DNA from 3 places in the Lysobacter stagni genome. Region 1 is predicted to be linked to each of the others. Evidence: riboswitches for the same ligand, from Rfam matches in the RefSeq annotation. Region 1 holds a riboswitch; each other region holds the start of a gene.
The links. Region 1 has a riboswitch for cobalamin ahead of btuB (TonB-dependent vitamin B12 receptor). Riboswitches for the same ligand answer to the same signal wherever they lie in the genome.

Region 2: linked by a shared signal. The riboswitch ahead of QLQ15_RS00905 (ribonucleoside-diphosphate reductase subunit alpha) and the one ahead of btuB (TonB-dependent vitamin B12 receptor) in region 1 are both predicted to bind cobalamin.
Region 3: linked by a shared signal. The riboswitch ahead of btuB (TonB-dependent vitamin B12 receptor) and the one ahead of btuB (TonB-dependent vitamin B12 receptor) in region 1 are both predicted to bind cobalamin.

What each region holds. Positions count from the first base shown of each region.
Region 1 covers NZ_JASGBI010000001.1:433,385-442,825, forward strand. The annotation lists gene QLQ15_RS01895 (efflux RND transporter permease subunit) at 1-64, opposite strand, end outside; gene QLQ15_RS01900 (efflux RND transporter periplasmic adaptor subunit) at 74-1,255, opposite strand; gene bioD (dethiobiotin synthase) at 1,379-2,047, opposite strand; gene QLQ15_RS01910 (GAF domain-containing protein) at 2,117-2,602, shown strand; gene QLQ15_RS01915 (TfoX/Sxy family protein) at 2,599-2,970, shown strand; cobalamin riboswitch at 3,014-3,236, shown strand; gene btuB (TonB-dependent vitamin B12 receptor) at 3,376-5,247, shown strand; gene QLQ15_RS01925 (carboxypeptidase regulatory-like domain-containing protein) at 5,351-7,183, opposite strand; gene QLQ15_RS01930 (hypothetical protein) at 7,180-9,354, opposite strand; gene QLQ15_RS01935 (BatA domain-containing protein) at 9,351-9,441, opposite strand, start outside.
Region 2 covers NZ_JASGBI010000001.1:196,783-206,223, forward strand. The annotation lists gene QLQ15_RS00890 (DUF3857 domain-containing transglutaminase family protein) at 1-1,625, opposite strand, end outside; gene QLQ15_RS00895 (HAD hydrolase-like protein) at 1,719-2,357, opposite strand; gene QLQ15_RS00900 (phosphoglycerate kinase) at 2,533-3,708, opposite strand; cobalamin riboswitch at 3,906-4,123, shown strand; gene QLQ15_RS00905 (ribonucleoside-diphosphate reductase subunit alpha) at 4,422-6,785, shown strand; gene QLQ15_RS00910 (ribonucleotide-diphosphate reductase subunit beta) at 6,931-7,941, shown strand; gene QLQ15_RS00915 (DUF3999 domain-containing protein) at 7,987-9,336, opposite strand; gene QLQ15_RS00920 (DUF2339 domain-containing protein) at 9,333-9,441, opposite strand, start outside.
Region 3 covers NZ_JASGBI010000001.1:2,967,769-2,977,209, reverse strand. The annotation lists gene QLQ15_RS13760 (mechanosensitive ion channel family protein) at 1-2,421, shown strand, start outside; cobalamin riboswitch at 2,521-2,753, shown strand; gene btuB (TonB-dependent vitamin B12 receptor) at 2,865-4,733, shown strand; gene QLQ15_RS13750 (hypothetical protein) at 4,765-5,343, shown strand; gene QLQ15_RS13745 (hypothetical protein) at 5,362-5,976, shown strand; gene cobO (cob(I)yrinic acid a,c-diamide adenosyltransferase) at 5,973-6,599, shown strand; gene QLQ15_RS13735 (cobyrinic acid a,c-diamide synthase CobB) at 6,602-7,897, shown strand; gene cbiB (adenosylcobinamide-phosphate synthase CbiB) at 7,894-8,817, shown strand; gene cobD (threonine-phosphate decarboxylase CobD) at 8,810-9,441, shown strand, end outside.

The sequences.
Region 1 (9,441 bases):
AAAGCGAGATCAGGATCGCGATGACCCAGGCGAAGACCGGGTGGTTGATGAAGAATCTGGACATGGCGGGGGATTAGTCCTTCTTCTGGGCCTGGCCCTTGTCGGCCTCACCCTTGCCGGCCGGCGCCTGCGGAATCTGGCCGGTGGCGTCCACGGGTGTCGCCTTGGCCGGCTGGCCCGGCTGCGCGCGCTGCACGCCGGACACGACCACCTGGTCGCCCGGAGACAGACCGCTGGACACGACCCAGTTGGCGCCCTGCTGGCGATCGACGGTGACGTCCTTGCGCACGACCTTGCCGTCGGCGCCGACCACCAGCACGTAGGCGCTCTTGGCATCGCGCTGCAGGCCGACCTGCGGCACGAGGTACGCGTTGGACTGCTGGCCCAGCGTGGCCTTCAGCGTCACGAACGTGCCCGGCAGCAGGGTCTTCTCGGGATTCGGGATGCGTGCGCGCAAGGCGATGGCGCCCGTCGCCGGATCGACGATGTCGCCGGAGAAATCCAGCGTGCCCAGGTGCTCGTACGGCGTGCCATCGGGCAGCAGGACCTGCACCTTGCCCGCATTCGGGCCGGTCTGCGCACGGCGCACCTGCTCCAGCTCGGTCACGCTGAGGGAGAAGTTCACGAACAGCTGATCAATCTGGTCGACGGTGGTCAGCAGGGTCGCGGTGCCCTGCCCGACCAGCGCGCCCTCGGTGACCTGCTGCTTGCCGGCGCGACCGCTGATGGGCGCGGTCACCGTGGCGTAGCCCAGGTTGATGCGGGTGTTGGCCAGTGCGGCCTCGGCCTGCTTCACCGATGCGCCGGCACTGCGTTCGGCGGCGAGCGCATTGTCCAGGTCGGACTGCGAGACGAACTTGTCCGGCGCCAGGCGGCGCGCGCGGTCGGCGGCGGCCTTGGCGTTGGCGTAGTTGGCCTGCGCCGACGCCAGCGAGGCCTGCGCCTGGCCCACTTCAGCCTGCAGGGGTGCCGGATCGATCCGGAACAGCACCTGCCCGGCCTTCACGTCGCTGCCTTCCTCGTACACCCGGCGCTGCAGCACGCCGGCAACGCGTGCGCGCACGTCGGCGCTGCGGAATGCGGCCAGGCGGCCGACCAGATCCTTCTGCAGGGGGACATCGGACGGCTGCAGCTTCACGACGCCGACTTCCGGCGGGGGCATGTCGCCCTGCTGGGCCTGATCCTTGCCGCCACAGGCGGACAGTACGAGGGCCAACGCGGCGGCAAGCGCCACCGTGCGCGGGTTCTTGACCATGGGGGAAGACTCCGGTTCCGTCATGTACGAGCGTTGCAGCTCAGATTGGTTCTAATTCCTATACCGCCCAGTCTAACATTGTCGATGAACAGCCCATCCCCCATTGGTCACGGGATGGGGCGATCACGCCGGTTCAAGCAAATGCGCCAGCTTTGCCGGATCGGGTGAGTTGTGGAACGGAAGACGACCCCAGCACGGTACCGGCATCCGCTGCCTGAGCAGGGTGAAGTTGTCGTCGGCGCGCGCCATCGCCGGATCGATGTCGTTGGCGATCCAGCCCGCCAGACGAAGCCCATCGGCCTCGATGGCGCGGGCGGTGAGCCGGGCGTGGTTGATGCAGCCCAGGCGCAACCCGACGATCAGCACCACGGGAAGCTTGAGCGCGCGCACCAGGTCGCACTGGTCCAGGTCCGCCGACAGCGGCGCGGCCCAGCCGCCGACGCCCTCCACGACCACCGCATCGGCCTGCGATGACAGGCGCGCGAACGCCGCCTCGATCGGCGCAAGGGTAACCCGGATGCCGGCATCGGCAGCCGCCAGCTCCGGCGCCAACGGAAGGGGCAGCGCGAACGGATTCACGTCGTCGTAGGCCGGGCGCGGATCGCTTGCGGCCTGCAGAGCGAGCGCGTCCTCGTTGCGCCATCCCCCGGGCGTGGCATCGCAACCGCTCGCCAGCGGCTTCATGCCGACCGCGCGAAGCCCACGCAATCTCAACGCGTGCAGCAACGTCGCACTGGCGACCGATTTGCCGATGCCGGTGTCGGTTCCGGTGACGAACCAGCCGCGGGTCACGGCGCGCACCGGTTGGGACCGGCCGGGCCGCCCCCATTTACGCTGATAGACTGCATGAAAGAGGCGCTCATGTTCACCAGCGAAAGTCTAAGCGGCACCAAGACCGAACAGTACGCACAGCTGCTCGCGCAGGCGCGCGCGCTGCTCCATGGCGAGCGCGACCGCATCGCCAACGCGGCCAACCTGTCGGCGCTGGTCTACCACTCGCTGCCCTCGCTCAACTGGGTGGGCTTCTATTTCTACGACGGTACCGAGCTGGTCGTGGGCCCCTTCCAGGGCCTGCCGGCCTGCGTGCGCATTCCGCTGGACAAGGGCGTCTGTGGCGCGGCCGCTTCGACCCGCCAGACGCAACGGGTGACCGACGTGCACGCATTCCCGGGCCATATCGCCTGCGATTCGGCCTCCAATTCGGAGCTGGTGGTTCCGCTGACCCACGCCGACGGCACGCTGGTCGGCGTCTTCGATCTCGACAGTCCTGAATTGGGCCGTTTTGACGTTGAAGACCAGCACGGCCTGGAGGCAATCGCAAAGGCCTTCATGGAGTCACTGGAATGACGACGAGCACCGACAAGCTTCGCAACATCGGACCCAAGTCCGCCGCCTGGCTCCGCCAGGTCGGGCTTCGCACCCGCGAAGACCTCGCCGCGGCCGGCACGGTCGAGGCCTTCATGCGCGTCAAACGCGCCGGCTTCAAGCCCACCCTCAACCTGCTGTACGCCATCGAAGGCGCGCTGCAGGACTGCCATTGGCAGGAGATCTCCGAAGCACGCCGCGGCGAACTGATCGCCGCCGCTGAAGCCGCCATCGCCCTGCTGCCCCCGCCGCGCTACAAGCCCGCGGCCGCGCCTGTCACCACGACGCAGATGGGCGAAGACACGATGGCCATGCCCACGCTGTTCGACGAGCCCGCCGAACGCGAGTGACACCCTGAGCGGCCGCACGTCGCCGCCGACCGACCGATCGCGTAGACTGCGCGCGCCAGCAGGTGACCCCGAGGCATGACGCCAACGGGTTGAAACGGGAAGCCGGTGACGCCACGCATTCGCGCGGCCATTCCGGCGCTGCCCCCGCAACGGTAAGCGAGATCAGGCACGGCACACCGCCACTGTGCGATTGCATGGGAAGGCGCCGCGCCCGAGGGAAACCTCCACTCGCAAGCCCGGAGACCGGCCTGCAGGCAAGGGTCGTCACGGCCCGACACTGGTTGCGATGCGGAGGGCGTCGCGGCGGCGTTGCCGGCGCGCATTCCGTCCCCGTCACGCAGCCCGGTTCTCTCCACGACTTTCCGTCATGCCGACGCGGCACGTCCGCGCGCTGGAGAACCCACGATGTCCCTGCGTTGTTCCGCCCCGATCCACGCCCTCGCGCTTGCCTGTTCGCTCGCGCTGCCGTCCCTCGTCCACGCGCAGGCGCCCGCCACCGACCTCGACGAGGTGGTGGTCACGGCCAATCGCACGGCTGTCAGCGTCAATGACGCGCTGACGCCGGTGGAGGTGATCGACGCCGAAGCGATCCGTCGCAGCCAGGCGCGCTCGCTGCCGGAACTGCTGCAGGGCCGCGCCGGCATTTCGATGTCCAACCAGGGCGGACAGGGCAAGCTGACCACGCTGTTCCTGCGCGGCGCCGAATCCGACCACGTGCTGGTGCTGGTCGACGGCATCCGCATCGGTTCCTCGACCTCGGGCCTGGCCTCGTTCCAGGACCTGCCGGTGGAGATGATCGATCGCGTGGAAATCGTGCGCGGCCCGCGCGCCAGCCTGTACGGCAGCGACGCCATCGGCGGCGTCATCCAGGTGTTCACGCGCCGGGACCGCGGCGGCTTCGTGCCGCGCGTGCGCGTGGAAGGCGGCAGCAACGACAGCTTCGGCTACGGCATGGGCTTCGGCGGTGCGAACGAACGCGCTTGGTACGGCGCCGACTACCAGCACAGCCGCACCAGCGGCATCAACGCCTGCAACGGCTACTTCGATCCGGACACATTCGACGGCGCGGGCTGCTTCATCCTGCCCGACTCGCAACCCGACCGCGACGGCTACACCAAGGACGCGTTGTCGTTGCGCGGTGGCGTGACGATCAACGAACAATGGACGCTTGAAGGCCACGCGCTGCGCAACGAAGGCGACAACGAATACGACGGCGACTTCGCCGACCGTTCCGAGACGGTGCAGCAGGTCATTGGCGGCAAGCTGCGCTGGCGTCCGAGCGAGCGCGTTGACCTGCACCTCACCGCGGGCCGCAACGTCGATGCCTCCGACAATTTCCTTGGCGATGCATTCGTCGACTTCTTCAGCACCGACCGCGATAGCGCCACGCTGCAGGGCGATTTCGGCCTGGCCAGCGGCCAGCTGCTGACGCTGGGGCTGGACTGGCTGCGCGACAGCGTGGACGCCACCACGCAGTACGACGAGACCGAACGCGCCAACAAGGCCGCCTTCGTACAGTACCAGGGCCACTTCGGCGCGCAGTCGCTGGAAGCCAGCGTGCGCCGCGACGACAACGACCAGTTCGGCGGCCATACCACCGGCAGCGGCGCTTGGGGACTGACCTTCGCCGAGCACTGGCGCGTGCGTGCCGGTGTCGGCACCGCGTTCAAGGCACCGACCTTCAACGAACTGTATTTCCCGTTCTTCAGCAATCCGGATCTCGACCCGGAAGAATCGGAGACCTGGGAGCTGGGCCTGGCGTGGCTGGGCGACGGAATCACCGTCAACCTCGACACCTTCACCACCGACGTCGACGACCTGATCGCGTTCGATGCCAGCCAGAACCGTCCCAACAACGTCGACAGCGCGCGCATGCGTGGCGCCGAACTCGGCGTGCAGGCCACGGTGGAGCAATGGGACATCGCCGGCTCGGTCAGCTGGCTGGACACCGAGAACCGCAGCGGCGTGTTCGAAGGCAACGAGCTGGCGCGTCGTGCACGCAACAGCGGGCGCATCGACATCGACCGCGCCTTCGGTGATTTCCGCGTCGGCGTCACCGCCAGCGGCGAGGGCCCGCGTTTCGACGACGTCGCCAACACGCGACGCCTCGCCGGGTACGGCACGCTGGACCTGCGCGCGGAGTACGCGCTCACCCCGGCACTGACGCTGCAGGGCCGCGTCTCCAACGTATTCGATCGCGAGTACGAGACCGTGTCGTTCTACAACCAGCCCGGCCGCGAGTGGTGGCTGACGCTGCGCTACGCGCCCGCCGACTGAAGCGGCGAGCGAGCACCACGCATGAAGAAGCCCGGCGCCAGCCGGGCTTCTTCGTTTCGCACGCAGGCGCGGCGCATCGCGCTGGAGCCGCGCCCTCAAAGACTCAACGGCGACCTAGGCGCGATCGCTCCAGCCACCACAACACGCCACTGAGCAGCAACCAGGCCAGCCACCACGGCCATCGCGCGGTGGGATGGCGCGGCGCGGCCACGTCGGACACGGTCGTCGGCGCGGACGCCATCAGGCGCATCGTCGTCGTGCGGATGTCCTCGCTCGCCAGGCCGGTGGCCTCGCTGGCGCCGCGAACGAAGAACGCCTGCGTGCGCTCACCGGAACGCAGCAGATGCCAACCCTGCGATTGCGGCCAGAACGCCGCACAGGCACGCGTGCCCGTTGCCGGATCGCGCAGCACCGGTGCGATCGAGCCATCGGGCGCGATCACGCTGGCCGTGGCGTCGACGCCGCACAACGCGATGCGCTGTCCCTCGCGCGCGTCGCCTGGAATGAGGAAGCGCTGTCCGGACTGCGCCCGCGCAAGCGTGGAGACCAGCGAGGACCAGAGTTCGCCGTGCAGGTCGCTGCGTCCGGCCAGCACCCAGCGATAGCTGTCGGTCACCGGCCAGACGCCGACGCGCCCACGCCCCACGGCACGCCATGAACCCAGCGCGGTGCCGTCCTGTTCGGTCGTCAGCGGCACGGCGTCGCCAGCCTGCAGACGCAGCGTCCGGCGCGTCAGCTCAGGTACGTCCTCGACCTGCGCATCGTGCGCGCGCGGCGCATCGCGCGAACCCGGACCGATGCGCGCGCGTGTCGCGTCGTCGTCGCTGATCGCCACGCGTGGACGCGCGGCCGTGGTATCGCCGCCACCGCTGCTGTCGAACCCCAGCGCCCGCAAACGGCGGCGCTCGGCATCCGACGGCGTCGCCGTCATGCGGACCAGCAGTCCCATGCCGTTACGCACCGCCTCGTCCAGCGCGGCACGCGATGTTTCGCCCAGCGCCGACCAGGCGCGCTCATCAACGATGGCCACGTCGAAGCGGGCAAGATTTCCCGCGTTCACCACCAGCGGCGCATCGCCAAGTTGCACGCCGCCGCCAGCCGTGAGTTGTGCATGCGACGGCAATCCGGCATCGCGCAGCCAGCGACGCAGGTACTTCACTTCCGGTCCGGGCGCACCGGCGAGCAGCAGGACGCGCGGCGGTGCGACCGCTTCGACCTGCAACGGCAAGGCGACCGAATCGATGGTTCGCTGGCGTGCATCGACCACGCGCACGTTGAACGCGGCCGCGCCGGGCGTGCGCACGGTGGCCGACAACGAGAAGCGGCCATCGGCCGGCAAGGCAACGCGGTCGACGCGGCGGCGCGCAGGATCGAGCAGTTCGGCGAATCCATCGGAGACGCCCTCGGCGCGACCACTCACGCGGAACGCGGTGCCCGCGGCAGCGCGATCGGGCCCGTCGAGTTCGACCAGTCCACGCGGCAGCGGCGCCGCATCGAAGGTGAGCGCGATGCCGCTCACCGCGTCGCGATCGCGCGGCACCAGCCCCTGCCCCACCACGCGCACGCGCTGCGTGCCGGGGTGCTGGCGCAACGCGGTGGCCAGGTCGGGCACGCGCGCGACACCCGACAGCGCGGGCGCCTCAGGCAAAGCGAGCTGTGCGTCGCCGGGCACGGCCTCCATGCGCGCCGCCGTGGCACCGGCGGTCGCCACGACCAGCGTGCCCGCCTCGCCGGGCACCGTCGGCGGCCACAAGGCGAAGTACAGCAACGCCGCGCAGACCGGTTGTGCGATCAGCAACAGCGCGACTCGCCACGCGCGCGAACGCGCAGCATGCTCCGCGCCACGCTGTCGCAACAACAGGCGCGTGCAGGCAATCGCCACCACGAGTATCAGGACCGCGATGGTCGCATTCTGCGGTGTGAGCATGGAGGTCATCGCGCCGACTCCCCGCGCAGCGCATCCAGGTAGCGACGACCACTCGCATCGCCATCGTCGCGCCGCGGCACGGACGTCGCCGGTCGCGGAAGCAGCGGCCACAGCTGGGCGCGCAGGTCGTCACGGCAACGCGCGCATTGCGGGTCGGCGCGCAGTGCTTCAACCGCGGCGATGAATGACAGGGGATCGGCGATGCGGGACTCGTTGGCGCGCAGCCAGCGTTCCAGAGCAGGGAAATCGACCGGGGGTTGCGCGGTCGTCGACGGCGAATCGTCCAGCGCGCGCCACAGCGCGGACAGCGTGGGGTCCGGCGCGGTCGCCGACGCCATCACCTCGGCGCGGTTGTCGATGCCGGCACGGTCGCCGCCCATGCGCCGGCTCTCGTCGATCGGCGGCAGTTCCGGCCCCACGCGCGCCAGATAGATGCGGCTGGCCTGCTGCACTTCCTTGATCCGTGCCAACGCGCGATAGGCGTGCGGCAGCGCCTGCTTCGGATCGCCCTGGCGCAGGTGCAGTTCCGATTGCCACATCGCGTCCAGCGCGGCCTTCAGGATCGTGCGCGTCTCCGGATCGAGCAGTGTCGCTGCCTCGGCATGGTCGTGCGTGTGTCCGTATTCCTCGAGCACCGAGCCTTCCTGACCGAACGTGGCCGAGGGCGCTTCGCTCGCGACGTGATCATGGTCGTCGTGACCGGATTCCTGCGCCGTGCCGTCCTGTTCGTGGTCGCCCGTTGCCGCATTCGCATCGCTCGTCGGCGGCGGTTTCGGTGCACCCTCGGCTTCCTCGCCCAGGAACTGTCCATAGCGCAGACGCAGGATGCGCTGGTCCACGCCGATCGCGTCGCTGCGCTGGAGGAAGCGTTCGGCGGGAAGCGTTCGCTTCTCCTTCAGCAGCGCTTCGGCGTCGATGATGATCTGGCGCTGACTCCGGAAGTACGCCGGCAGTACTTTCTTGACCATGCCTTCCAGGCCGCTGGTTTCCGTGCCCAGGTCCGACGGCCAGCGCAGGATGAGACTCGCGCTGCGGACGTTCTGCGGCGACGGCGCACGGTTGTCGTTGACGTCCAGCTGCACGATCAGGTCATCGCCGGCCGCCAGCCCCAGCGCGGCCAGATCGAGTCGATGCGTGTAGCGCCGGGTGGTGGCGTTGCCGGATCCGGCGAGCGTCGCGCTGTGCTCGCGGAAGGTGATGTTCTCTCCGCTGCCCTGGGCCAGCGTGATGCGCAGGCGCGCGGACGGCGCGATGCCGTAATCGTCGCTGGCCTCGAACGCGACATTCCAGCTGCGCTGGCCGGGCGTGATCAGGCTGAGGCTTCGATCGGGTTCAAGCACCCGCACCTGTGGCGGACGGTCGGCGATGGCATCCAGGCGATGCGCCTTCGATTCGCGCAGCGGCAGCGAATCGCGCAGCTCCAGTCGATACAGCGCCGACTTCACCAGCACGTGTTCCCCGCGCCAGACATCACCGTCCCGGTGCAGCGCCACGCGACGGCCGTCGTGGAACACCAGCTCCGCGGCGGTCGGCTGCGGCGCGAAACGGTAGGCCCACTGCAGGCGCGTGCCCTGCGGCGCCTTCGCATCCAGCGTGGGTTCGTCGCGCGCGGCCTGGCGCGTGTATGCGGGCGGCGTGACGTGCAGTTGTTGATCGAGCACGCGCGTGTGCGTGGGCCGTGCCACTTCACCGGTGACCTGGGCGACCACGTCTTCGAACGCCGCACGCGGTCGCACCGGCCACAACACGATGGCCGCGATGGCCAGCGCACCGAGCACTGTGCCGATGACGTGCGGCCGCGTGGACCACGCCGGACGAAGATCGGGCGCGGGCGATTCCTCCAGGCGCTCAACCAGGCGGGCGCGCTGCAGGCGCTCCAGTCCGCTGAGTTTCGCGTCGGGAGCAAAGAGGAGGTCCGCGCTGTCGTCCAGATCGCGACGGCGGCGATCGAGTTCACGCACCAGCCACGCCGTATCGAGCGCACTCGATGCGCGAAGCGCCCATGCGCTGGCGACGACAGTGCACACCAGCAGGACCACGACGGCGGTCGGCACGCCGGAGATCCGCCACGCCAGTGCCGTGGCGACGACCACCCAAGGCAACGCGCGCAGCGCAGTATCGGCACCGAGACGGAAGCGCGCGCCCGCAAGGCGTCGGTTCAGTGCGGCAATCACGTTCACGGCGCCACCGCCCGTCGCGATGCGGTCGCGAGCCAGCGTTCCACCGCGAACACCAGGACGATCAACAGGATCAGCCACGGCTGCAGA
Region 2 (9,441 bases), 240 kb from region 1:
ATGACCTCCAGCGCCCGCCCCCCGCCCTCGCTCTCGAAGGGCGCAAGCAGGCGGTAGCTCTCGAGCATGGTCAGGCGATTGCTGTCCAGGTCATCCTGCACCCTCGGCGGCTGCTGCACCTCGACCTCGCCGAAACGCTGGCGGTAGAAGTCGGCGTAGCGGCGCGCGACGTCTTCCAGGCGCTCCCGAGCCATCATGCGGCGCGAGTAGTTCGCGCTGTCGCCTTCGTACAGCGTGCGCACTTCCAGCAACGCCGCGCGACCGTCGGCAGCGGGGCGATAGAGCTCCTCCACCGTCACGCTGTTGTGGGCATTGCGCGGCCGCGCGATCGGCTGCAGCGCGGTGATGCCGGCCGCGATGGGCAAGGCATGGCCGTAGGCGCTCTGGTCGCTTTCGGACGGATTGCCGCCTTCGGAGGTCAGCGTCGGGTCCACCCATACCGTCGCGTTGTCCACGCTCGCGCGAACGATCACGTGATCGAACAGCGAGGCCGCCGGCAGGTACTGTGCGACGGCCTGACCGCGATCCGCCGACACGAGCGCCGGCTCGGCACGGATGCCCATGCGTGCCAGCACCGTCGATAGCAGATAGGCCTTGTCCTTGCAGTCGCCGTAGCGTCGCGTCCAGGTTTCCGCCGGCGGCGTCGGACGGTGCGTGTTGTCGCCCATCTCCACGCCGAAGTAGCGTACCTGCTCCTGCACGGCGCGCAGCGCCGCCTTGAGCCGTTGCTCGTCGCTGCCGAGCTTGTGCCAGCGCGCGATCTGCGCCTCCAGGTCCGGCGGCAGCGCATCGACCTTCGGGTACAGCGGCAGCGCCCACGCCACCACGTCCGCCCAGCTGCGCCTGGCAGCTGCCTGCACGTGCGGATACGACCGGTACCAGCGCGGGTAGTCGCTCTCGTCGACATAGGCCGGCACGGCGTGGACCCGTGCAGTCGCCTCGACGCGGTCGGCGAAGGAGCGCACCTGCGGTTGCGGGGCCTTGCCCTCGCTGTGCACCGCCACGTCGGTGCCCGCATCGAAGATCGAACGGAAACGCATGTCCAGGGTCGGACTGCGCCAGCCCATTGGCATCGCCGTTGCGGTGTTGCCGGCGAGTACCGGATTGGTGCCGGTGATCGTGTAGCTGACCCTCACCACGTCGTCCACGCGCACGTCGTCGAGCACGATCAGTGCGGTGACCTGTCCGTCGGCGAGGTCCTGCTCGAAGTCGGTCTCGCGGCGCGCCAGCGAAATCCGCTCGGGCGCCAGCCGCGACAGCCAGCGACCACCGCGGCGCAACTCCACGCGATGGATCTTCAACTGCTGGTATTCCGGATTGAAGGAGATCTGGTATCGACCGGCCTCGCCCAGCAGCGTCGCGGACTTGGGCTCGAAGACGTAGTCGACGTAGTACGCGTCCTGGCCGCGGCGGTTGTCGATCTGGAGGTCGTACAGCCAGAAGCGCCACGGCGCGTCGCTGGCACCGGGCGCGGCCGGATCCCATTGCGCGGCGATCTCGGTGCGCTCGACGAAGGCCGGTTCGCCCCCTACCGAAAAACGATACTCGCCGCGCACGTGCTGCGTATCGGCGGCCCACGCTCCACCAGCCAGCGCGAGCGCCAGCAACCCCCACCAAACCCGCATGCGGATCCCCTCGTTGTCCCGCCGCCGATACTAAGGATTCAGGGAGCGCGACCACAACCGGCGGGGAGTGCCTCCGCGCCCGCCGGCGCCGCGTCAGGCCGCCAGCAGCGCGGCCAGTTCGCGCGGCGACGACGCCAGGTGCAACGCGCCGGCCTCGCGCAGTTCGGTTTCGCCGCCGAAGCCCCAGAGCACGCCGACGTTGCGCATGCCGTGGTGACGCGCGCCTTCGATGTCCATGCGGCGATCGCCGATCATCCAGCACGCGTCCGCCACCAGGTCGAAGCGTCGCAGCGCCTCGGCGATGAGCTGGTCCTTGTGGCTGATGCGTCCGTCCAGCGTGGCGCCGATCACGTCCACGAAGCAGTGGCCGAACGGGAGGTGGTCGACGATCTTGCGCGCGTGCGGCTCGTTCTTCGCGGTGACCACCGCCAGCCGATGCCCGGCGGCGTGCAGCGATTCGATGGTCTCGCCGATTCCGGCGTAGACCTCGTGTTCCGCCCAGCCGTGCGTCTCGAAGCGATCGCGGTAGTGCAGCACCGCTTCCTCCACGCGCGCATCGTCGTTGAGCAGCGGACCGAAGCTGGTGCGCAGCGCGGGGCCGATCCAGCGGCGCAGTTCCTCCTGCGGCGGCACGGGCAGGCCCATCTGCACCAGGGCATGTTCGACACAACGCGTGATGCCGACCGCCGAATCGATCAGCGTGCCGTCCATGTCGAAGAAGAGCGTGGTCATGCGTGTGTTTCCTCAGTGCCTGATCTTCCTTCTCCCCTCGCGGGAGAAGGTGGCGCGAAGCGCCGGAAGAGGGGGCGCCGCGCAGCGGCGTTCGGCGGCCCTGCCCCTCTCCCTGGCCGCCTTTGGCGGCCTGTCCCTCTCCCGCAAGGGGAGAGGGGGAACAGCGTGACGATCGTTACGCCGCCCGCGCCTTCAGCGCCGCCACCGCCGGCAGTTCCTTGCCTTCCAGGAATTCCAGGAACGCGCCGCCGCCGGTGGAGATGTAGGACACGTCGCGCTCGATGCCGTACTTGTCGACCGCTGCCAGCGTGTCGCCGCCACCGGCGATGGAGAACGCGCGGCTCGCGGCGATCGCGCGCGCCAGCGTTTCCGTGCCCTTGCCGAACGCGTCGAATTCGAACACGCCGACCGGGCCGTTCCACACCACGGTGCCGGCGGCCTTGATCAGCTCCGCATAGCGCGCGGCGGTCTGCGGGCCGATGTCGAGGATCATGTCGTCCGCGCCGACGGCATCGACGGCCTTGACCGTGGCCGGTGCATCGGCGGCGAAGGCCGGTGCGACGACCACGTCCGTCGGAACGGGGATGTCCGCGCCGCGCCCTTTCGCGTCGGCCATGATCTTCTTCGCCGTATCGATCAGGTCGTTCTCGACCAGCGACTTGCCCACGCCATGCCCCATCGCGGCGATGAAGGTGTTGGCGATGCCGCCGCCGACGATCAGCTGGTCGACCTTGCTCACCAGCGACGACAGCAGCTCCAGCTTCGTCGACACCTTCGAGCCGGCGACGATGGCCAGCAGCGGGCGTGCCGGGTTGTCCAGCGCCTTGCCCAGCGCGTCGAGTTCGGCCATCAACAGCGGGCCGCCAGCGGCAACCTTCGCGAAACGGATGGCGCCGTGCGTGGAGGCCTGCGCGCGGTGCGCGGTGCCGAAGGCATCCATGACGTACACGTCGCACAGCGCGGCGTACTTCTTCGACAGGGCCTCATCGTCCTTGCCCTCGCCGACGTTCATGCGGCAGTTCTCCAGCAGGACCAGCTGACCGGGCTTCACGTCGACGCCATCGACCCAGTCCTTCACCAGCGGCACCTCGATGCCGAGCAGTTCCGACAGACGCTTCGCCACGGGCGCGAGCGAATCCTCCTGCGTCCAGGTGCCTTCCTTCGGACGACCCAGGTGCGAGGTGACCATCACCGCCGCGCCCTTCTCCAGCGCCAGCTTCATGGTCGGCAGGGCCGCGGTGATGCGCTGTTCGGAGGTGATGCGGCCATCGTCGATGGGCACGTTGAGATCTTCGCGGATCAACACGCGCTTGCCTTGGAGATCGAGATCGGACATGCGGACGATGGACATGGATGCTTCCTCTGCTGGCCCTTCGGCGGAAGGGTCGGTGGGGTGATCGGGAGGTGTGGCGACCGGTCCTGCTGCGGTGTCACCGGCGGTCGCCGAGACGGCCATTGTCCTCCGCGCATCCCGCCCGGGCAAATCGCGCCCACATTCCGGATCTGCGGTTATCCACAACATTTTGCGTTGACTGATGCGCGCACCCCCACTATGTTGTGCCCGTCGGTGCCGACTCCTCGCGGGTCGGATTAAAAGGGAAGCCGGTACGGACGAAGGTCCAACTCCGGCGCTGCCCCGCAGCGGTATGGGAAACGAAGGTGGTCATGGCACTGGGCGCACAGCCTGGGAAGCGGCCACCGGTAGGCGACGCGATCCAACGCGTCTCGTCCCGAGCCCGAAGACCTGCCGACAGCCGCGCGTTGCACACCGCGCGGTGACCGGCCACGGAGTCTTCGGAGGGAAGACGGTCGGTGTCGCAGGCGATGGCACTGCCGTCGCCACGCCGTCTCGGTCTGCGCGACACCCCGTTTCCATGCTGATGACTCCCGCGCCCGCGTCGTCCTTCGAGGGAGAGGACGGCCAGCCGTGCGCCCACGCACCGGAGTCCTGCCATGAATGCCATCACCGAAGCGTCCGCCGTCGCGGCGCCCGTCGCCGCACCGAACCGCGACGCGGAACCGTCGCCCGGCTTCGCGCTGACGCCGCCCGCCGCCAACCTCACCATGACGGTGACCAAGCGCAGCGGCCGCCGCGAACCGGTGGACCTGAACAAGATCGTGCGCGCGGTGACGCGCAACGGCGAAGGCCTGTTCGCGGTCGATCCCATGCGCGTGGCCACGCGCACCATCTCCGGCCTGTACGACGGCGCGAGCACGCGCGAGCTGGATGAGCTGTCCATCCGCACCGCCGCCCTGCTCACCGCCGAGGAACCCGAATACGGTCGCCTTGCAGCGCGCCTGCTGGCCGGCGTGATCGAGAAGGAAGTGGCGGGCATCGAGATCCATGCGTTCTCGCAGTCGGTGCAGCGCGGCCACGAACTGGGCCTGATCAACGACCGCCTGCTGACGTTTGTGCAGGCCAACGCGCGCAAGCTCAACGATGCGATCGACGCCTCGCTCAACCTGCGTTTCGACTACTTCGGCCTGCGCACGCTGTACGACCGCTACCTGCTGCGCCACCCGACCGCGCGCACCGTGATCGAGACCCCGCAACAGTTCTTCCTGCGCATCGCCTGTGCGCTGAGCGAGGACGTGGGCGAGGCGCTCGCGCTGTACCGGCGCATGGCGCAGCTGGACTACATTCCGTCCTCGCCGACGCTGTTCAACTCCGGCACCACGCACGAGCAGCTGTCGAGCTGCTTCCTGCTCGACTCGCCCGAGGATTCGCTGGAGAGCATCTACAAGCGCTACATGGACGTGGCCAAGCTGAGCAAGTTCAGCGGCGGCATCGGCCTGTCGTACACGCGCATCCGCTCGCGCGGCTCGCTGATCCGTTCCACCAACGGCCTGAGCAACGGCATCGTGCCGTGGCTGAAGACGCTGGATGCGTCCGTCGCGGCGGTCAACCAGGGCGGCAAGCGCAAGGGCGCGGCCTGCGTGTACCTGGAGCCGTGGCATGCGGACGTCGAGGAATTCCTCGAACTGCGCGACAACACCGGCGACGAAGCGCGCCGCACGCACAACCTCAACCTGGCCAACTGGATCCCCGACGAGTTCATGCGCCGCGTCGAGGCCGACGGCGAGTGGTCGCTGTTCGACCCGGCGAAAGTGCCGCAGCTGACCGACCTGTGGGGCGAGGCGTTCGAGCGCGCGTACCACGCCGCCGAAGCCGCAGGCCTTGCCGTGAAGAAGGTCAAGGCGCGCGACCTCTACGCGCGGATGATGCGCACGCTGGCACAGACCGGCAACGGCTGGATGAACTTCAAGGACAAGTCCAACCGCGCCTGCAACCAGACCCTGCGCGATGGCAACGTCGTGCACCTGTCGAACCTGTGCACGGAAATCCTGGAGGTCACGTCGCAGGACGAGACCGCAGTGTGCAACCTGGGCTCGATCAATCTTTCGCACCACGTCGAACTGTTCGAGGAAGGCACCGTCCACGGCGAGTCCGGACGCTTCGATTTCGACAAGCTCGCCGACACCGTGCGACTGGCGGTGCGTCAGCTCGACCGCGTGATCGATCTCAACTTCTATCCGATCGAAACCGCACGTCGCGCCAACCTCAAGTGGCGCCCGGTCGGCCTGGGCGTGATGGGCCTGCAGGACGTGTTCTTCAAGCTGCGCCTGCCGTTCGATTCCGACGCTGCGCGGGCGTTGTCGAAGCGGATCGCCGAAGCGGTGTATTTCCATGCGTTGTCGGCATCGAACGAGCTGGCGATGGAGCGCGGACGGCACCCCTCGTTCGCCGACACGCGCGCCGCGCAGGGCGAACTGCAGTTCGAAGCCTGGGGCGTGGCGCCGGAAGATGCCGAACGCTGGGACGGCTTGCGGGCACGCATCGCCGAGCACGGCCTGCGCAACTCTCTGCTCATCGCCATCGCGCCGACGGCGACCATCGCCTCCATCGCCGGCTGCTACGAATGCATCGAGCCGCAGGTGTCGAACCTGTTCAAGCGCGAGACGCTGTCGGGCGACTTCCTGGTCGTCAACAAGTACCTCGTCGAGGAACTCAAGGCACTGGGCCTGTGGACGCCGGAGCTGCGCGACCGCATCAAGATGGCGGAAGGGTCCATCCAGGGCATCGAGGCGATTCCCGAATCGCTGCGCGCCGTGTACCGCACCGCGTGGGAACTGCCGATGCGCTCGCTGATCGACATGGCCGCCGAGCGCGGCGCGTTCATCGACCAGAGCCAGTCGCTCAACCTGTTCATCGAAAGCCCGAACATCGGCCAGCTCTCGTCGATGTACATGTACGCGTGGAAGAAGGGCCTGAAGACCACGTATTACCTGCGCTCGCGCCCGGCCACGAAGATCGCCAAGGCCACGGTGAGCGGCGCGACCGCGCAGGCACCGAAGCCCGAGTACACGCCGACGGAAGCCGTTGCGTGCTCGCTGGAGAACCCCGAGGCCTGCGAGGCCTGCCAGTAACCCCGTTGCTCCCTCTTCCCTCGCGGAAGGGGGACAGGCGCAAAGCGCCAGGGTGAGGGGCGGTTCTCCCTCCCCTGAAGCCCTCCTCTCCTGGCGCTGCGCGCCTCCTCTCCCGGAAGGGAGAGGGCCATCCGAAGGATCCGACATGACCCCGCCCCGCCTGCTCGACCCAGGCTTCGACCTCACCCTGCGGCCGATGCGCTATCCGCAGTTCTACGAGATGTACCGCGACGCCATCCGCAACACGTGGACCGTCGAAGAGGTCGACTTCTCGCTCGACGTCAACGACCTCAAGCACAAGCTCGGGCCGGCGGAGCGCCACCTGATCGAACGCCTGGTCGCGTTCTTCGCCACCGGCGACAGCATCGTCGCCAACAATCTGGTGCTGAATCTGTACCAGCACATCAACGCGCCCGAGGCGCGCATGTACCTGTCGCGCCAGCTGTACGAGGAAGCGCTGCACGTGCAGTTCTACCTCACCCTGCTGGACACCTACCTGCCCGACCCGGTCGCGCGGGCGAAGGCGTTCGACGCGGTGGAGAACATCCCGTCGATCCGCGCCAAGGCGGAGTTCTGCTTCAAGTGGATCGATTCCATCCAGGGGCTGTCGCGCATCGAAACCACCGCGCAGCGCCGCCAGTTCCTGCTCAACCTGATCTGCTTCGCCTGCTGCATCGAAGGCCTGTTCTTCTTCGCCGCGTTCGCCTACGTGTACTACCTGCGCTCGCGCGGGCTGCTGCACGGGCTGGCCTCGGGCACCAACTGGGTGTTCCGCGACGAGAGCTGCCACATGGCGTTCGCCTTCGAAGTCATCCACACGGCGCGCAGCGAGGAGCCCGAGCTGTTCGATGACGAACTGAAGGCGCAGGTCGTGCGCATGCTCGAGGAAGCGGTGGAGTGCGAGATGCAGTTCGCGCAGGACGTGCTGTCGGGCGGCGTCGCGGGATTGTCGCCGAAGGACATGCGCCAGTACCTGCAGTACTGCGCGGACCAGCGACTGACCCAGTTGGGAATGCCGAAGCATTTCGGCGCCACCAACCCGTTCGCCTTCATGGACCTGCAGGACGTGCAGGAAGTGACCAACTTCTTCGAGCGTCGTGTGTCGGCCTACCAGGTGGGCGTGGAAGGCGAAGTGGCGTTCGACGCGGCGTTCTGACGTGCCATTGCCGCGCCGCGCCGTACGCGGCGCGGCACGAGGACCTCACGCGGCGGGACGGCGCAGCAGGCTCAGCGCGAAGCCGGCCACCACCACAGCGCCCAGCACCAGCACGCCCCACAGCAACCAGGTCTTCCAGTCGCGCGGCGTCGGTGCGGGCGTGAGCGCAACCTGGCCGGCGCGCTCGACGGAAGCGCCCAGCGTCGCGATCGCCGGCTGCCACAGCGCGCCGCGCTGTGCGCGCATGGCCTCGATCATGCCCACCAGTTCCGCGTCGGTGCGGCTGGTGCGCGCACTGCCCGCGACCAGCGCGAACGGCCCTGCACCCTGCGCGACGAACACCAGCGCTTCCGGGCGATAGCCCAGGCGCAACTGCGGCGCGTCGGCGTGGTTCGCGCTGCCCAGGGGCGTCAAACGCCACAGGCGCTCGCGATGAACGCCATACAGCGGTTGCGGCGGCGATGCATCGCTGCTTCCTTCCTGCTCGAGTCGGAACGCCATCCACGACGCGGCGGCATCGCGCCACGGTGCGGAGGCATCGTCGCGCACCTGCAAACGCCACTGCCCCGTGCTGTTCCCCGGTAGCGCGACATCGGCCTGCGCCATCGGAAAGCGGCCGTCCAGTTCGAATTCGTAATGCACCGAGGCGTCGGCATCCTGCACGCGCTTTCCGCGAAGCACGCGCCACTGCCACTGCGGTGTTGCCGCGGTCGCCTGCAGTTCGGCGACGACGCCACTCACCTGCAGCGCCTTCGCGTTCGCATCCAGTGGCGCCACGCGCAGATAGCGCGCCTTCGTTCCGTCGATGTCGATGCGATCGCGCAGGATGCGCTGGCCGGCGTTGGAGAGTTCGACCAGGTGCGCACCGTCTGCCACGGTGCGCCAGTCGCGCAGGTCGTCCGAAGCACTGACGCGAACGGGAAGGTCGAATGCCGCCTGCCCGCTGGCCCAGCGCACGCGCAGCGCCTGGATCGGCACCGTCACGTTGCTGGCATCCAGCAGGAAGCCGTTACCCGCCACGGAACCACCGCCGCCGGTACGCCATTCCACACGACGCAGGCTGCCGTCGGTGGCGATCTCGCTGATCGAGGCGATGTTGCGCCCGTCGCGATCGCCGGATGGCAGCGGGAACCAGGGGAGCTCGAGGAACGTCGCGGCCTGCGGGCCGGGCGTGTCGGGTCCGAACAGCGCGGCCGGCACCGGATTGCCCTGTGCGTCGACGACGTCCACGTCGGCCAGCGCGCGCGAGCGCGCCTGCCGGTACACGGCCTCGTCCAGTTCGACGCGATACGCACCGGCGTTGACCGCGCCCAGCTGCAGCGGCCATTGCCGCGCGTATTCGCCACCGGCGTGGGCGGCGAGCGGAAACATCACGAGCAGCAGCAGTGTTCTCATGCAGGTTCGCCTTCCACGGCAGGTTCGTCGGACTCGTCGCGACGCGGCGGCACCGGCGCAAGGTAGCCCACCACGGTGCACAGCAGTCCATAGGCAATGAACGAC
Region 3 (9,441 bases), 2.5 Mb from region 1:
TCCGGCCTGCGCGCCCAGACCGCAACGCCTGAGGGCACCGATGCCGACCCGCCGCGCAAGCCCACGGCGATCGCGGTGGCCGACATCCCGTACCGCGCCGATACCGACGAGCGCTTTGCCGAAGGCGTGTCGCTGCGCGTGGCCTCGCCCGATCCCATCGCCCAGCTGTCGCCGCAGCTGGAGGCGATCGCGAAGTCCGTCGACCAGAAGCTGCGCGAGATCAAGACCGACGAGATGCGCTCGTTGCCGGTCATGCGGTTGGAAAGCCTGGAGCGCCACTGGAAGTTCGACGCCCGCCGGTTCGCACGCTGGCAGACCGACATGCGCCAGGCCGTCGCACCGTACACGCACGAAGCGGCGGAGCTGGCGCAGCGGCGCGCCGACTGGGAAGCCACGCAGGCGGCGGCGCGTGCCGGCAACATGCCCGTCGCGCTGGTGACGCGCGTGGACACGCTGGTGGACGAGCTGCGCAAGGCCGAGCAGGAGCTGTCGGGCCCGCTGGCGCGGCAGATCGACCTGGGGCGTCGCGCCAACGCGGTCGATGCACGCATCCAGGCGGGGTTGCGCGCGGTCGCGGCTGCGATCGACTACATCGACAGCCGCCTGGTGCGATTGGATGCGCCGCCATTGTGGCGGGCGCGGCCCACGACAGGCGATGACAAGGGCGCATTGGCATCCATCGCCACCGGGTTGGAGATCGAGACGCGGTTCGCGAGGGAGTACGCCGCGGCCGGAACCGGGAACCAGCATGCGTTGCATGTGTTCCAGGTATCGCTGCTGCCGTTGCTCATCTGGCTGGCGATCCGCAGCCGTCGCTTCCCCGAGACGAGCGACGCGGACGAGGCATCGATGCGCGTGCTGCGCCGGCCCGTATCCTCATGGTTGCTGCTGTCGATGATGGCCGTGCTGGCCTTCGAGCCCGACGCGCCGCTGCTGGTGCACCAGGTCGCGATGCTGATCGCGCTGGTGCCGGTGCTGCGCCTGATCCCGCCGAACGCGCGGCTGCTGCTCGGGCCCTGGCCGTACGTGGCGGCGGGCCTGTATCTGCTGGAACGGGTCGCGTTCCTGTTCATCGCCAACGCCTTCCTGTACCGGATCTATTACCTGGGTCTGGGCACGTTGGCGCTGCTGCTCACGCTGTGGCTGTTGTGGCGCTCGCGGCATGTCAGCCATTCGGGCCTGGTCGGGCGTGTCGGCAAGGCCGTCCACATCGCGGCCTGGGTCAGCGTGGCGCTGCTGGCGATATCGGTGGGTTCCAACGTGTTCGGCAACGTGTCGCTGGCCGAGATGCTGGTCAGCGGCGTCATCGACAGCGGCTACCTGGCGCTGGTGCTGTACGCGAGCGTGACGGTGTTCGTCGCGCTGGTGCGCTTGCTGTTGGCCCGGCACGGTGTGCCGCGCTTCCGGCTCTCGCGTGAGCATGCGCCGCCCCTGGCGCTGCTGGTGATACGGTTGATCGTGCTGGCAGCCACGATCGGCTGGCTGGTCTTCACGACCAATCGCTTCCGCATCTTCCGGCCGATCTACGCGTTCACCTCGTCCGTGCTGTCGTACACGTTCCGGCTGGGCGAGATCACGATCAGCCTGGGGCATGTGCTGATCTTCGCGGTTTCGGTGTTGATCGCATTCTGGGCGGCCAAATCGGTGCGCTACCTGTTGCAGGAGGAAGTGCTCACGCGCATGTCGCTACCGCGCGGCGTGGCCAACAGCGTGGCCTCGCTGACGTACTACGCGTTGCTGTTGCTGGGCGTGGTGGTGGCGCTGTCGGCCGCTGGCTTCCAGATGAGCCAGCTGGCGTTCGTGTTCGGCGCGTTGGGCGTGGGCATCGGCTTCGGCCTGCAGAACGTGGTCAACAACTTCGTCTCCGGCTTGATCCTCATGTTCGAGCGCCCCATCCAGCCCGGCGACGTGGTCGAGATCACCGGAACGTCCGGCCGCGTGCGCGACATCGGCATGCGCGCGACCACCATCAAGACCTTCGAAGGCGCGGACGTGGTGGTGCCCAACGGCACGCTGCTGTCGGAGAAGCTCACCAATTGGACGCTGCTCGACCGCAACCGCCGCATCGACGTGGAGGTGGGCGTGGCGTACGGCTCCGATCCCGCGCGCATCGCGGACCTGTTGCGCGCAGCGACGCTGTCCACGCCTGGCGTGGTGCGCGATCCGGCGCCGGCCGTGCTGTTCACCGCGATGGGCGCCAGTTCGCTGACCTTCGCGATCCGCGCGTGGACGAACGATTACGACAACTCCGTCAGCATCCGCAGCGAGCTGGTCACGCGCATGTACCGGGCGCTCACGGAGGCGGGCATCGAGATCCCGTTCCCGCAGCAGGACATGCACCTGCGCAGCCTGTCGGGCGACATCGCCGCGATGTTCGCGGCGCAAGCGCCGCCGCACAAGCCGGCAGGCGATGGCGCATGAACACATCCGTGTTGCGTTGATTTCCGTCAAGCAGGCCGGCTCTGCACATATGACGCATCGCCATGTGACGCCGGTCTGCGCAACCGGCCGTACTGCTGCTAGACTGCGCCCGCCCAAGGTGACCGCCGGCTTGTCCGGCGGTTGAAACGGGAATCCGGTGCGCCGCGTCGTGCTTGCACGACCGGCAATTCCGGAGCTGCCCCCGCAACGGTAGGCGAGACAACGATCCGCACGAAGCCACTGTGCTCACGCATGGGAAGGCGCGGACCGGAAGCCAGGTGAATCCTGCTTCGCTCGCGAGCCCGGAGACCGGCCATGGAGCGACGTGACATGCGGTGGGCGAATGTCATGCGGCCAGGACTCCGTGCCTGTTGCCGCCATCACACCTTCCTTCCGCCTGTCCTTTTCCAACGTTCCCGCGCGGGCAGGCGCGGTCAAGGAGTGTGTCAGTGCATCCGCAGTTTTCTTCCATCCGTCGGCGCGTGCTGGCGGTTGCCGTGCTGTCTTCGATTTCCACCATCGCGCCGGCCATGGCCGACGTCGCCGCCACCGACCTGGACCAGGTCGTCGTCACCGCCACGCGCACCGCGCGCACGCAGGACCAGACGCTCGCCGCAGTAACCGTGATCGATCGCGCCGAGATCGAACGCCTGCAACCGGCATCCTTGCCGGACCTGCTGACCGGCCGGGCCGGCATCTCGCTGGCCAACAACGGCGGCGCGGGCAAGGCGACGTCCGTGTTCCTGCGCGGTACCGAATCCGACCACGTGCTGGTGCTCATCGACGGCATCAAGATCGGCTCGGCCACCAGCGGTGGCGCGTCGCTCCAGGACATTCCGCTGGAGCAGGTCGAACGCATCGAGATCGTGCGCGGGCCTTTCTCCAGCCTGTACGGCTCGGAGGCGCTCGGTGGCGTCATCCAGATCTTCACCCGCAAGCCGCAGGGTTCGTTCGCACCCAGCCTCAGTGCCGCCATCGGCAGCGAGGACACGCAGCGGCTGTCGGCCGGCATCGGTGGTCGTTCGTCCGATGCGGACGCGCGTGGCTGGTACGCGATCAATGCGGCACACCAGGACACCGACGGGATCAACGCTTACCGCGGTACGCGCAACTTCGATCCGGACAAGGATGGCTATCGCAACACGTCGCTGACTGTGCAGGGCGGTTGGCGCTTCAACCCGCAGTGGGACGCCGATGTGCGCGCTTTCCGCGCGGAAGGCCGCAACGAGTACGACGGCAGCGCGAACAACGAGGCCGATACCGTGCAGCAGGTGATCGGTGGCCGCGTCCGCTATGCGCCGGGCGAGCGGATGAAGTTCACTCTGGGCCTGGGCACCAGCGCCGATCTGAGCGAGAACTTCCTCAACGGGACGTATTCGTCCACCTTCGATACACGACGCAGGCTGGGTTCGCTGCAGGGCGACCTTGGCCTGGGCGACGGACTGCTCACGCTGGGCTACGACTGGCTGGGCGACGAGGTCCACAGCAACACCGATTATGCGCGCGACCGCCGCATCAACCGCGGCCTGTTCGGACAGTGGCAGCAGGACTTCGGCAACCAGTCGCTGCAGCTGAGCGCGCGCCGGGACGACGACAGCCAGTTCGGCGGCAAGACCACCGGCAGCCTGCTATGGGGCTGGGACTTCACCGATGCGTTGCGCCTGAGCGCCAGTGTCGGTACCGCATTCAAGTCGCCCACGTTCAACGAACTGTATTACCCCGGTTACGGCAACCCCGACCTGGGCCCCGAGACATCGCGCAGTGTCGAACTGGGACTTCGCGGCGAGCACGACTGGGGCAACTGGTCGGTCAATGCCTTCGATACGAAGATCGACGACATGATCGCCTTCGACGCATCGCTGGGCGATTTCGGCGGTCCCAACAACATCGACCGCGCGCGCATCCAGGGCATCGAGCTGGTCGCGGGCACGACGCTGGCCGACTGGGACCTGCGCGGCAGCCTGACCTGGCTGGATCCGCGCAACGACGGCGACAACCCCAACCGCGACAACGTGCTGCCGCGCCGCGCGAAGCAGAGCGGTCGCATCGATGCGGACCGCCGCTTCGATCGATTCAGTGTCGGTGCCAGCGTCAGTGGTGCCGGCGAACGGTACGACAACCTCACCAACACCACCCGCATGGGCGGCTACGGTCTGGCGGACCTGCGCGCGGGCTGGGCCTTCGACGAGGCGTGGAGCGTGCAGGCGTCGGTCGCCAACGTCTTCGACAAGCGCTACGAGACCGCCGCGCTCTACAACCAGCCGGGTCGCACCTGGCTGCTGACCCTGCGTTACCAGCCGGTCGCCCATTGACCCAACGCTCCGCCACTTCGAGAGGTCGCCGATGAAATCCCTGACCCGCCGCGTCAACCTGGTCCTGTTCGCCGCATTCGCCGCGCTGATGGTCGCCACGCGCTTCCATCACTTCGGCGATGTGCTGCACCTTCCGGATGCGTCGATGGCGCTGTTCTTCCTCGGCGGCCTGTACCTGCGGCGACATTGGCAGTTCGCGGTGTTCATCGCGCTGGCGGTGGCGATCGACTGGGTGGCCATCGAGCACGCGGGCGTCAGCGACTTCTGCGTGACGCCGGCGTACTCCTTCCTGCTGCCGGCGTACGCGGTGTTGTGGTACGGCGGGCGCGCGTTCTCAGGGCGCCTGCAGCCCACCTGGATATCGATGCTGGGCGCTTCCGGCGTTGCATTGCTGTGCGCGACGTTGTCGTTCGCCATCTCGAACGGCGCGTTCTACTGGCTGGGCGGCCGTTACGAGAACCCGCACCTGGGTGAGTACCTCGCGCGGGCCTGGCAGTGGGGGCCGCTGTTCGTGCGAACCACGATGGCCTACGTCGTCGTGGCGCTGGCCCTGCACGGACTGGCGACGCGCGCGTTGCGCGATCGCGCTGCCCACGCCACTCAGCCCTGATCGAACGGGAGCATTGCCATGACCGCCACGCCTTCCATCTCCGAATCCGCACTGCCGTTGGCGACCACCCGCGCCCAGATCCTCACCGCAGGCGCGCTGGCCGCATTGATGATCTGCACGCGCGGCCAGCATTTCGCAAGCGTCGATGCGCTGCCGAGCGCGTCGTGGGCGGTGTTCTTCCTGGCCGGTGCGTTGCTGCGTCCCCTGTGGGCGTTGCCCGCGCTCTTCGTACTGTCCTCGCTGCTCGACATCGCAAGCCTCGCCAGCGGCACCATCACCGACTGGTGTCTGTCGCCCGCCTACTGGGCGCTCGCGCTCGCGTATGCGTCGCTCTGGCTGGGTGGCCACGTGTACGCCGGCCTGCATCGCGACCGTCTGGCCAGCGTGCCACGGTTGGTGCTGGTGCTGGTCGCCAGCGCGACGGTGGCCTATGCGCTGTCGAAGGGCGGCTTCTGGTTCTTCTCCGGCCGGTATGCCGAACCCACGCTGTCGGGCTTCATCGCCCGCATCCCGCACTACTATCCGCGCGCGCTCGGCACGTTGGCCGGTTACGTCGGGCTGGCGTTCGCGGTGCGGGCGGCATGGCGTCTGGCGCGTACGCGGTTCGCCGCCCGTCACGGTGCACACGCATGAGCCGCGGCACGGAACGCCGCGGCCTGGATGAGGACGAGCACCATCGCGAGCGCGCGCAACGCAAGAAGGAACTGGTGGACCGCCGCATCGCCCGGGCCACCATCGACCGCGGCGTGGTGGTGGTCAACACGGGCAACGGAAAGGGAAAGAGTTCGTCCGGGTTCGGCATGCTCGCGCGTTCGCTCGGGCACGGCTTCCGCTGCGGCGTGGTGCAGTTCATCAAGGGCAGCTTCAGTACCGGCGAAGAGGCGTTCTTCCGTCACTTCGACGATTGCGTCGATTACCACGTGATGGGCGAGGGCTACACCTGGGAAACGCAGGACCGCGAACGCGACGTGGAGAAGGCCGGCGCCGCGTGGGGCGTGGCCGCACGCATGCTGGCGGACGAGGCGTACGACTTCGTGTTGCTGGACGAGCTCAACATCGCGTTGGCGAAGGAGTACGTTGCCCTCGACGCGGTGCTCGATGCGCTCGCCGCACGGCCGGCGCGCCAGCATGTGGTGATCACCGGTCGCGGTGCGCCGCAGGCGCTGGTCGATGCCGCCGACACGGTCACCGAGATGCGCGTGGTCAAGCATGCGTTCAAGGCCGGCATCAAGGCCCAGCACGGGATCGAACTCTAGCGATGGGCGAGCTTCGTCACTGTCCTGCCTTGCTGGTTTCCGCGCCCGCTTCGGGGCAGGGAAAGACCAGCGTGACTGCGGCGCTCGCCCGCTGGCACACGCGGCAGGGACGACGCGTGCGCGTGTTCAAGACGGGCCCGGACTTCCTCGACCCGATGGTGCTGGAACGCGCCTGCGGGGCGCCGGTGCATGCACTGGACCTGTGGATGACGGGCGAGGCCGATGTGCGCGCGCGCCTGTATGCCGCGGCGGGCGAGGCCGATCTGATACTGGTCGAAGGCGTCATGGGATTGTTCGATGGCGCGCCGTCGAGCGCCGACCTCGCGCAGGCACTCGGGTTGCCGGTGCTGGCGGTGATCGACGGCTCGGCGATGGCGCAGACCTTCGGCGCGCTCGCGACGGGCCTGGCCCGCTACCGCGAGGGTCTGGAGGTGTTCGGCGTGGCCGCGAACCGTATCGGCAGCGCGCATCACGCCAGCCTGCTTCGCCACAGCCTTCCACCCGAGCTGCACTGGCTCGGCGCGTTGCCCCGCGATGCAGCACTCGCCTTGCCGGAACGCCACCTTGGACTCACCTCCGCCGACGAGTTGCCCGATATCGACGCACGCCTGGACGCACTGGCCGACGCGTGGGCGGCGCATGCATCGACCGGGCTGCCGCCGCAGGTGGGGTTCGCACCCGGCCAGCGCGCAACGGTGCCACGTACCCTGACGGGGATGCGCATCGCGATCGCACGCGATGCCGCGTTCTGTTTCCTGTATGCGGCCAACCTCGACCTGCTGCGCGAGGCGGGCGCGGAACTGCGCTTCTTCTCGCCGCTCGCGGGCGATGCCCTGCCAGACTGCGATGCGGTGTGGTTGCCCGGTGGCTACCCGGAGCTGCACCTGCAGACGCTGTCGGAGGGGCGCGACCTGCACCGGGCCCTGCATGCGCATCGGGACGCGGGCAAACCGATGCTGGCCGAATGCGGCGGCATGCTGTTCGCACTCGATTCGCTGGCCGACCGAGAAGGCCAGGCGCATCCGATGGCGGGGCTGCTGCGCGGAAGCGCGGCGATGCAAGCGCGGCTGGCTGCGCTGGGCCTGCAGTCGGTGGTGCTGCCGGAGGGTGAATTGCGCGGACATACCTTCCACTACGCGAGCGCAACCATCGATTCACCGGCCCTGGCATCGAGCCACAACCCGAACGGCGGTCCCAGTCGGGAGGCGGTCTATCGGCAGGCGCGCATGACGGCCAGCTTCGTGCATTTCTACTTCCCCTCGAACCCTGAAGCCGCCATCAGGTTGTTCCGCCCATGACGGCGCTGGCGATGCTCGCCGCCGCTCTGCTGGATGCCGTGCTGGGCGAACCGCGCCGCGCACATCCGCTGGTTGGTTTCGGACGCTTGGCCCACGCCATCGAAACGCGGCTGTACCGCGACGGGCGCATGGCCGGAACCTTCGCGTGGTGCCTCGGGGTGTTACCGGCCGTCGCATTGACCGCGCTTGCGTCGCACTGGCTCACTGCGTTGTCCGCGACCGCAGGATGGGCGTGGTCGGCCGTGGTGTTGTACTCGGCCATCGGGCATCGAAGCCTGGGCGAACACGCGCGTCGCGCGGAGACCGCGCTGCGCGATGGAGCGCTGGACACCGCGCGCCTGGCGGTCGGGCGCATGGTGAGTCGCGATGTCGACGCACTGGACGCCTCGCAGGTGGCGGCTGCCACCACCGAATCGGTGTTGGAGAACGGCAACGATGCCGTGTTCGGCGCGCTGTTCTGGTTCGCGATCCTGGGCGCTCCCGGTGCGGTGCTGTATCGCTTGTCGAACACGCTGGATGCGATGTGGGGCTACCGCACGCCGCGCCTCGCACGCTTCGGCTGGGCCGCCGCGCGTATCGACGATGCACTCAACTTCATCCCCGCGCGACTCACCGCGGCGACATACGCCGTCCTCGGCGACACCGCGAGCGCTCTACGTTGCTGGCGAGTGCAGGCTCGCCAATGGGACAGTCCGAATGCCGGACCGGTGATGGCTGCCGGCGCGGGGGCGCTGCGGGTTCGCCTGGGTGGACCCGCGCCGTACCACGGAACCTGGGAGACGCGTCCCGTGCTGGGCGAGGGCGCCGCCGCCGACGCCGATTCCATTGCCGCGGCATTGCGGATGGTGCGCAACGGTGTGCGGGTCTGGATCGTCGTCGCGATCGCGGCGTCGTATGCGTGGAGGCTCTTTCATGCTTGAGCACGGTGGCCGGCTGCTGCGCGCGGCGCGTCGTTACGGAATAGCGCCCGATCGATGGCTCGATCTGTCCACGGGCATCAGTCCATTCGCGTGGCCCGTACCCGCAGTGCCGGCGACGGCATGGCACCGCCTGCCCGAAGACGACGATGGCCTCATCGAAGCGGCGCAAGACTATTACGGCGCACCGCAGGTTTTGTCCGTTGCCGGTACGCAGGCGGCGATCCAGGCGCTGCCGCGGCTGCGCATCCCGTGTCGCGTTGGCGTGATCGAGCCGGGCTACGCCGAACACGCGCACGCGTGGCGACGTTCCGGCCACGCGGTGGAAACATTGCCCGCCGATGCATTGCTGGCCTCGCGCGAACGCTTCGACGTGATCGTGCTGATCCATCCCAACAACCCGGGTGGCGATCGCTTTGATCGCTCCACACTGCTTGCGTTGCATGAGAGTCTGTCCGCGCGTGGGGGCTGGCTGGTGGTGGACGAAGCCTTCATGGATGCGACACCCGAGCGCAGCCTGTGCGCCGACACCGCACATCCCGGTCTCATCGTGTTCCGGTCGGTCGGCAAGTTCTTCGGACTGGCGGGAGCGCGTGCAGGGTTCGTGTGCGCCACGCGCGCGGTGCT